2 regions of the Neobacillus sp. PVCKKU3 genome follow, and region 2 is predicted to be linked to the other one. Evidence: a T-box and tRNA genes for the amino acid it is inferred to sense, from the RefSeq annotation. Region 2 holds a T-box; the other holds one or more tRNA genes.

Region 1 (4,430 bases), on a different contig from region 2:
GATGCCACCTGAAAAAGCACCGGAGACACCGGCTATTTCCATTTCCAATAACGAAAAAGACTTATTTGCCAGATTAGTAGAGGCAGAAGCAAAAGGTGAACCCTATCAAGGAAAAGTAGCCGTTGCCACCGTTGTATTAAATCGAGTGGAATCTCCACGTTTCCCTAAGACGGTGACAGGCGTTATTAATCAGGTAGTTGGACATGCCTATGCCTTTTCACCTGTTCAAAATGGCGAGATTAGGAAGCCGGCATCAGATGAGTCCAGAAGAGCAGTCGAAGAGGCATTGACGAGAAAAGATCGCTTGAGTGATTCGATTTATTTTTATAACCCAGCCATTGCCACGGATAAATGGATTCGTACTCGTTCAGTCGTGAGGACAATTGGCCATCATGTATTCGCAAAATAAGATAAAAATGCTAGTCGTTGAATCCACCTAATCGTTAATAAACTTTATGGTGGATTTTTCACATCATAATACCTGTTTTATACCCAACTATTATTAAAAAAAGTTAACAGTCTTTTTACAATTTGATTAACGTCCCTAGTTTCGACAAATTTTAAAAAATCACCTGCTATAATGACACTGTATTGAAGAAATTGAAAACAAAGCCCGAATTAAAGGAGTAGGAATCATGGCAGAGATTTTAGTTGGTTTAGGTACATATCTATCAGTTTTTCTTGCACTGGGATGGCTAATTTCATTCGCTTTTAACCTATTTATAAAATAACAACGGGCTATTACAGTTTAATTTACAATGTATCTAATAGAGGTGAAATGAATGACGGAAATATATTCACCTAGTGATGTACAGAAATTGTTTGAAATAGATGCCAGCACTTTAAGGAAGTACGCCACTCTCCTCGAAGGGCATGGGTATCATGTTCACCGGAATAATCGAGGACATAGAGTCTATTTTGAGAAGGATGTTCATACATTCCGCAAATTAATGGAATTCAGCAAACATGAGGGTATGACAATGGAACAGTCTGCTGAAGCGGTATTGAAATTGGTTTCTGAAAAAAATATCACAGGCTCTTTTTCGGAAGAAGAACCCATACAGAATACTAGCGACCAAGTTGTGGAACACAATTGTAACCATGAAGAATTAATGGAACGCATAGAACATTTAGAGCAAATAAACTTGGATTTAATCAAGCTCTTGAAGGAAAAGGCTGTACGGGAAGCTTTTCAAGAAGAAAAGATTAATCAAATCTTTAGGCATGTAGAACGGATAACCCAACTAGAGGCTGAACGAATTAAAGGCATAGAAGAAGAAACGAGAATGCAAATTGCTGCTGCCAATCAAAAGAAATGGTGGAATTGGTTTACATGGAAAAAAGCTAAACCCAATTAATGTTAGGGTTTAGCTTTTTTTGATGTGTCCGTATGTAATAGCCCACACAATTTCACTAATGATGGCTGCTGCGTTCCCGCCCTGACCCTTTCTTAGTTGCCTTGTTGGACTATGACTCCGCAGGTAGGACTCGAACCTACGACCGATCGGTTAACAGCCGATAGCTCTACCACTGAGCTACTGCGGAATAATGATTTTGGTGCGGGTGAAGGGAGTCGAACCCCCACGCCCGAAGGCGCCAGATCCTAAGTCTGGTGCGTCTGCCAATTCCGCCACACCCGCATAATACTAATATACCCATTGAAATAATTTTTATGGCAGAGAAGAAGGGATTTGAACCCTCGCGCCGGTTACCCGACCTACACCCTTAGCAGGGGCGCCTCTTCAGCCGCTTGAGTACTTCTCTGTAGTAATAACTTACAAAACAAATATATCACCAATCGCAATTGGAAGCTATCTGTAAATTTTGGCAACCTTAACAAATTCTAATTCAAGCGGATATTTTCTATACAGGATGTCTTCTCCATAGGAAGTGAAGCCTAATTGGAAAAATTCCATTATAACTTATGGCTCAATCTGAAAAGGGGATTTGCTGTTTTTATCATTAACATTTTGTAAAACTATATAATTATAATACACCATATTTTAAGGGGGAATTGGTTTTATGATAAATCAACAAACCTTAATTTTGGATTTAGACGACACATTAATTCACTGCAATAAATATTTTAATCAATCAAGAAAAGAATTTGTCAAACAAATCAAGAAGTGGTTTAAGGAACCATCCGTTAAAGAAATTAGGCAAAAACAATTAGAAATTGATTTAAAAAGTGTCAAGAAAGTCGGCTTGCATTCATCAGGATACCCGGAATCTCTTGTAGCTACGTATAAGTTTTTTTGCAAAAAATACAGAAGAAAAGTAAAGCTGGAGGAAATGAATAAAATTCATGCTATTGGCCAAAAAGTGTTTGAAACGAAAGTTGAGCCACTTCCTTATATGTATGAAGTACTCGATAAACTCCAGGAAGAAGGACATGATTTATATTTGTTTACAGGCGGAGATGTCATAAATCAATATCGCAAAATAGCACATTTAGAATTAGAACGTTACTTTCGGAAAGGTATTTTTATTTTTGAACATAAAAATACAGAAGCTTTAAAAAAGGTGTTAGATCATATCAAATCACCCCCAAAAGCGACTTGGATGATAGGAAATTCACTTAAAACAGATATTAAGCCAGCCATTGAACTGGGTATAAATGCGATTTATATCCCCTCTGATATGGAGTGGATCTATAACATCATTGATTTAGAAATAGAGCCCAATGGCATTTTCGCTGAATTACCATCACTTAAGCAACTTCCGGAATTTTTAAAGGAACAGACTTATTATTTCAAAACGGTTAAGTCAATCCCCTCTTAACTCAATCTTTTTACCATCCTAAAATGATGACCCCTTTCATGGAGACACTTTCAGAAAGTTTCACTTGTACTGTCCTCATGAACCTTTTCATGAGGACACTTCTCCCAAAAGTTACACTCATGCTGTACTCATAACCCCTTCATGAAGACAATTTTTTAAAAAGTATCACTACTCCAGTCCTCATAAATCTTTTTTTAGCTATCTCCGTAAACATCCTTATTTTAAAATATTTGAAAATGCCCTCTAACAAAGGAAATAACCTTTTCCGGTGCCTCAACATGAATAAAATGCCCAGTGTCCGGAATGATATGAATAGCTGCATGTGGGAATTGCTGATCTCGTGTCTTATAAGCAAAATCGGTTGAAATGTAAGGATCATTTTCTCCCCAAAGAATCGTAACAGGTGTCTTAATCGAAGTTAACTTCAAATAGGGTTCAGTTAATTCCTCATTGGCAGAGCGATATAATTCCAAAATAACGTTCCTTTTATCAGCCGTTTCAAAAACAGAAAAGAAGTCATCCAGAATCCCTTCTTCTACGGACGGAATTTCCTTCTTCATACCTGCCATCCATGATTCCTTATTGGCCATTGCTTCCATTACTTTTTCGCCATAACCAAGCGTTCTCCATTTTTGGGCTAGTGTGTGCCACGTATATCCAGGCAACAAAACTGTGTCAGTTATAATCAAGCTTTCCACTTTATCCGGGTTCTCACATGCCCACCTCAACCCAATCATTCCGCCCCAGTCATGAATAACGAGATGGATTTTTTCCAATCCTAATGCTTCCATGAAACTATTGATAAAAGAAACATAGTTTTCCCAAGTAGACACGTATGGAAACCGGTCACTCTGGCCAAAACCCGGAAGATCCGGTGCAATCGCCCGAAAACCTAATGCAGTAATTTCAGGGATAATATGCTTCCATAGCATGCTCGATTCTGGCACGCCGTGGATAAGAAAAACTGGCGGGGCAGTTTTACTACCTTCGTCAATATAAGAAATCTGTTGGCTATTTAAGGTCAGAGTTTTTTTCGTGAGCATTTTGTTCCTCCGATTTTTAATGTAAGGTTTTTTACAATCTTTCACTTATTTCGGTAAAAATGAGTAAAATCCTTTTTTTAAAAAAGGCTGTTTTTTTTCAGACGAGCCAGATTAAATTACGAAACTTCCGAAAGGATTTATTTAAAAATTCGTTTATATCGTAACGAAAGAAACCCTTCATCTTCTGGAAGTTCATAAGAAGGTCGTTCACCTTGGTATTCAAAACCGGATGCTTCATAAAATGGAATTCCCATAAAGTTATCTTTAGCAACTGACACCCATTGCTCTTTTGCTCCACGTTCAATTTGGTCAGTCGTTATCACTTCTAATAATTTACTCCCTATTCCCTCCCGTTTCCTATCAGGGTCTAAGTAAAGGACAAATAACTCTGCCACTTCATCATCAATAAATCCTCCTCCACCAGCACCAACAACCTTTCCATCATCTACAGCAACAAACCAACCATTCCACTCCTGATTAGTATTAAGTATCTCTTTTTTTATCCGTTCTTCATTGTAAAAATCTTTTATTATTTTTTCTATATGGTACTGAGGTATCAATTCTGGATATGTCTTTCTATGTCCATTTGAGCACACTTGAATAATC
Region 2 (4,430 bases):
CTGGGATATCATCGCCGCGGAAAACTCGTCAGGCTTCCACAATCCGCAAGGCTCAATGGATTCATTGCGCATTTCTATTGAAGCGTCCAATAAAGCGATTCGCGTTGCCACCGAAGAGCTTATCAAAAAGGGTGTCAATTTGGATGAGGTAAATGCAGAAATTGAAAAAGTGAAAAAGGCTGTTGCTGATGAGAAGGTAAATGAGAAGAAGAAGGATCAAGCTGTAAACAGCTACTTCCCGGCGCAGGCACCTGTAGTACCGGCAACGCCAAAAAAATAGACCCTTTCCGTTATCAGGTTTTCTATTCGTCCGGCCAAGAAGGAATAGGAACCTATTGGAAAGAGCCTGAATGAGGAGATTAATCCATTGAAAACACTGTTTCTTTTATAGGGACAGTGTTTTCCTATACGTATATAGTGACAAACCTGTGACACTGTGTCAATTTTTGTGGCTTTTTTGATGGGGAGTTAAGTGAGAATTAGTGTTTTGGCGGATATTTGTCAGGTTCGGCGGATCGGTCAATGAGTTTAGCGGATACTACTTGGAATTCGGCGGATAAATCTTCAATCTTGGCGGATAAAGATGAGGAACCACTGTCTCTATTTTTTGAAAATTTCCTTCGCGAAAAATGGTAATCAAAAAGGATTGCGCTTCTACTAAAAAAGGGCTAAAATACCATGGATATCGAAATATTTTTTATCAAAGGAGCGTTTTTCATGCCACGTGCCTTATGGCTTTTAATCATTGGGATGGCAGTGAATGTAATAGGCTCTTCTTTTTTATGGCCTTTAAATACGATTTATATTCACGATTATCTAGGTAAGTCCCTTTCGGTTGCCGGAATCGTCCTGATGTTAAATGCAGGAGCCACCGTAATCGGAAATCTGTTTGGCGGAAATTTATATGATAAACTAGGCGGTTATAAATCGATTCTGCTGGGAATTGGAATTTCACTTCTAGCCTTGGTTGGATTAACCATCTGGCATAGCTGGCCATCCTACGTTGTCTTTTTAACTATTGTTGGTTTTGGAACAGGTATTATTTTTCCTTCGATGTATGCCATGGCAGGATCGGTTTGGCGAGAAGGCGGCCGGAAATCCTTTAATGCCCTCTATGTTGCACAAAACCTCGGGGTCGCTGTTGGTACTGCTTTAGGCGGCATTGTTGCCGACTATTCCTTCCAACTAATCTTCCTAGCTAATACCATCATGTATGTGATCTTTTTATTTATCGCAGTTTTCGGATATAAAGGAATTGTGATTGACTCAGCTAAGCGTGAAACAAACACCAAAACTGCTCCAACCATAAAAAGCAAAGCCAACCTGCAAGCTTTACTTATTATTAGTACGGGATATTTACTATGCTGGGTTGCGTATGTCCAGTGGACTACAACAATTGCTTCCTATACGCAGGAAATCAACATCACCCTCACACAATATAGCTTGTTATGGACGATAAATGGGGCATTAATCGTATTGGGGCAGCCTGTTTTAAATGGTATTTTAAAACATCTTAGTGCTTCCCTTAAGGTGCAAATTCTGATTGGAATCGCCATCTTTATCATTTCATTTATAGTTGCTGGAAATGCGGGGGCTTTTACCGGCTTCCTAGCCGCAATGATTATTTTAACAATTGGGGAAATGTTCGTTTGGCCGGCGGTGCCAACCTTAGCCTTTGCCCTTGCTCCTAAGGGCCGCGAAGGATTTTATCAAGGAATTGTTAACAGTACAGCAACCGGCGGAAGAATGATTGGACCGCTCCTTGGCGGCGTCATTGTTGATTTGTACAGCATGTCTGCTTTATTCACAATCTTAATCGGATTATTTATCATCGCGATTATTACCACGCTAATATATGACCGTCATTTGAAAACGCAAGAGCAGGTAACGGCAAAAGCGTTATAAATACTTTCCGCAACCAAAACCACAGCTGATTGACTGTGGTTTTGATGTTTAAAATCAAGTATCCCTGTCAACCATGAAAATAGGCTCAAGTTTACTTGCATACTGTTAGAAAATTTAATACAATTACGTTATATTTATATTTTAATAACAGTGAGTAGGAGTAGTAGTGATTTAAGTCCCGTATTTAGAGAGTTGACGGCTGGTGCAAGTCAACCGGGAGGGTCATGAACTCGCCTAGGAGTTGCAGGCATGAATGAAAAGTAATGTTTGCCGTTTTCCGCGTTAAGGATTAATGAAGCGAGTGCATTGCACTAATGTGGGTGGTACCGCGGGAAGATACATACAGTCCTCTCGTCCCTGTTGGGGATGAGAGGTTTTTTATTTTTTAAGGAGGATTACAGATATGAGTTTCGATCATCAACAAATCGAAAAGAAGTGGCAAAAGAAATGGGAAGAAGAAAAAACATTTAAAACAAGCGAAGATCCGGGCAAACGGAAATTCTACGCTTTAGATATGTTCCCATATCCGTCAGGGGCCGGACTGCATGTGGGGCATCCGGAAGGTTATACTGCAACGGATATCCTTTCACGGATGAAACGGATGCAGGGCTATAATGTCCTTCACCCAATGGGCTGGGATGCATTCGGGCTGCCAGCTGAACAATACGCTCTAGATACAGGCAATGACCCTGCTGAATTTACTGCGAAAAACATTGACACATTCCGCAGACAAATTAAATCTCTTGGTTTTTCCTATGACTGGGATCGCGAAGTCAATACGACTGACCCTGAGTACTACAAATGGACACAATGGATTTTCTTGAAGCTATGGGAAAAAGGTCTCGCCTATGTTGATGAAGTACCGGTCAACTGGTGTCCAGCGCTTGGAACGGTTTTAGCCAACGAAGAAGTCATTGATGGAAAAAGTGAACGCGGAGGCCATCCGGTTGAACGCCGTCCAATGAGACAGTGGATTTTAAAAATTACAGCTTATGCCGACCGTCTACTTGAAGATCTAGAAGAACTGGACTGGCCGGAAAGCTTGAAGGAAATGCAGCGGAACTGGATTGGCCGTTCCGAGGGTGCGGAAGTGACCTTCCAAATCGATGGTCACAATGAAACCTTCACGGTATTTACGACCCGCCCTGATACACTATTTGGTGCCACTTATGCTGTGCTTGCTCCAGAGCATGCTTTGGTGGATAAAATTACAACAGCGGAGCAGCGGGAGGCGGTTGACTCTTATTTAGATAAAGTAAAATCAAAGAGTGACCTCGAGCGTACCGACCTTGCAAAGGAAAAAACAGGGGTATTCACGGGCGCCTACGCCATCAATCCTACTAACGGCGAGAAAATGCCAATCTGGATTGCCGACTATGTATTAGTCAGCTATGGTACTGGAGCAATTATGGCCGTTCCGGCACACGATGAGCGCGACTATGAATTTGCGAGAAAATTTGAACTGCCGATTAAGGAAGTTGTTGCCGGCGGCGATGTAGAGAAAGAAGCTTATACCGGCGATGGCGAACACGTCAATTCCGATTTCTTAAATGGTCTAAACAAAGTAGATGCAATTAAAAAAATGATTTCCTGGCTTGAGGAAAAGGGTATTGGTACGAAGAAGGTAACCTTCCGTCTCCGCGACTGGCTGTTTAGCCGCCAGCGTTATTGGGGTGAACCGATTCCAATTATTCAATGGGAAGACGGCACCATGACAGCCGTACCGGAAGAAGAGCTTCCATTAATGCTGCCAAAAACAACCGAAATCAGACCGTCCGGGACAGGTGAATCACCGCTAGCCAATATTAAGGATTGGGTAAATGTGGTTGACCCTGTTACAGGCAAAAAGGGCCGCCGTGAAACCAACACGATGCCGCAGTGGGCAGGAAGCTGCTGGTACTTCTTGCGCTATATTGATCCGAACAATAAGGAAGCTTTAGCTTCACCGGAAAAATTAAAGCAATGGCTTCCAGTTGATATTTATGTTGGCGGTGCCGAGCATGCCGTGCTTCATTTGTTATATTCACGTTTCTGGCATAAATTCTTGTATGATATCGGCGTTGTGTCTACCAAGGAACCATTCCAAAAGCTGTTTAACCAAGGAATGATTCTTGGTGAAAACAATGAGAAAATGAGTAAATCAAAAGGCAACGTCGTCAATCCAGACGACATCGTCAATACCCACGGTGCCGATACGCTGCGCCTATACGAAATGTTTATGGGACCGCTTGATGCTTCAATCGCTTGGTCCACAAACGGCTTAGATGGATCCCGCCGCTTCCTCGACCGTATCTGGCGTTTGCTGGTGGAGGAAAACGGTGAATTGAATCCAAAAATTCAGCCGAACGAAGAAGCTTCCAATCTGGAAAAAGCCTACCATCAAACTGTAAAGAAAGTAACTGAGGATTACGAAGGAATGCGCTTCAACACTGCCATTTCTCAGATGATGGTATTCATTAATGAAGCTTATAAAGCAACTGTTCTTCCAAAGCATTTCATCGAAGGCTTTGTTAAGCTTCTTTCAC

The links. The T-box of region 2 lies ahead of leuS (leucine--tRNA ligase). A T-box ahead of a tRNA ligase gene usually reads a tRNA of that ligase, here a tRNA-Leu.
Region 1: it encodes a tRNA-Leu, which carries the amino acid that the T-box ahead of leuS (leucine--tRNA ligase) is inferred to sense. The anticodon was not compared.

Annotation. Positions count from the first base shown of each region.
Region 1 covers NZ_JBLVQN010000063.1:18,999-23,428, forward strand. The annotation lists gene ACNQGS_RS27495 (cell wall hydrolase) at 1-409, shown strand, start outside; gene ACNQGS_RS27500 (MerR family transcriptional regulator) at 783-1,358, shown strand; tRNA gene ACNQGS_RS27505 (tRNA-Asn) at 1,474-1,545, opposite strand; tRNA gene ACNQGS_RS27510 (tRNA-Leu) at 1,556-1,640, opposite strand; tRNA gene ACNQGS_RS27515 (tRNA-Ser) at 1,674-1,764, opposite strand; gene ACNQGS_RS27520 (HAD family hydrolase) at 2,023-2,781, shown strand; gene ACNQGS_RS27525 (alpha/beta fold hydrolase) at 3,003-3,824, opposite strand; gene ACNQGS_RS27530 (GNAT family N-acetyltransferase) at 3,962-4,430, opposite strand, start outside.
Region 2 covers NZ_JBLVQN010000005.1:39,628-44,057, forward strand. The annotation lists gene ACNQGS_RS04890 (ammonia-forming cytochrome c nitrite reductase subunit c552) at 1-280, shown strand, start outside; gene ACNQGS_RS04895 (MDR family MFS transporter) at 718-1,905, shown strand; T-box leader at 2,047-2,267, shown strand; gene leuS (leucine--tRNA ligase) at 2,309-4,430, shown strand, end outside.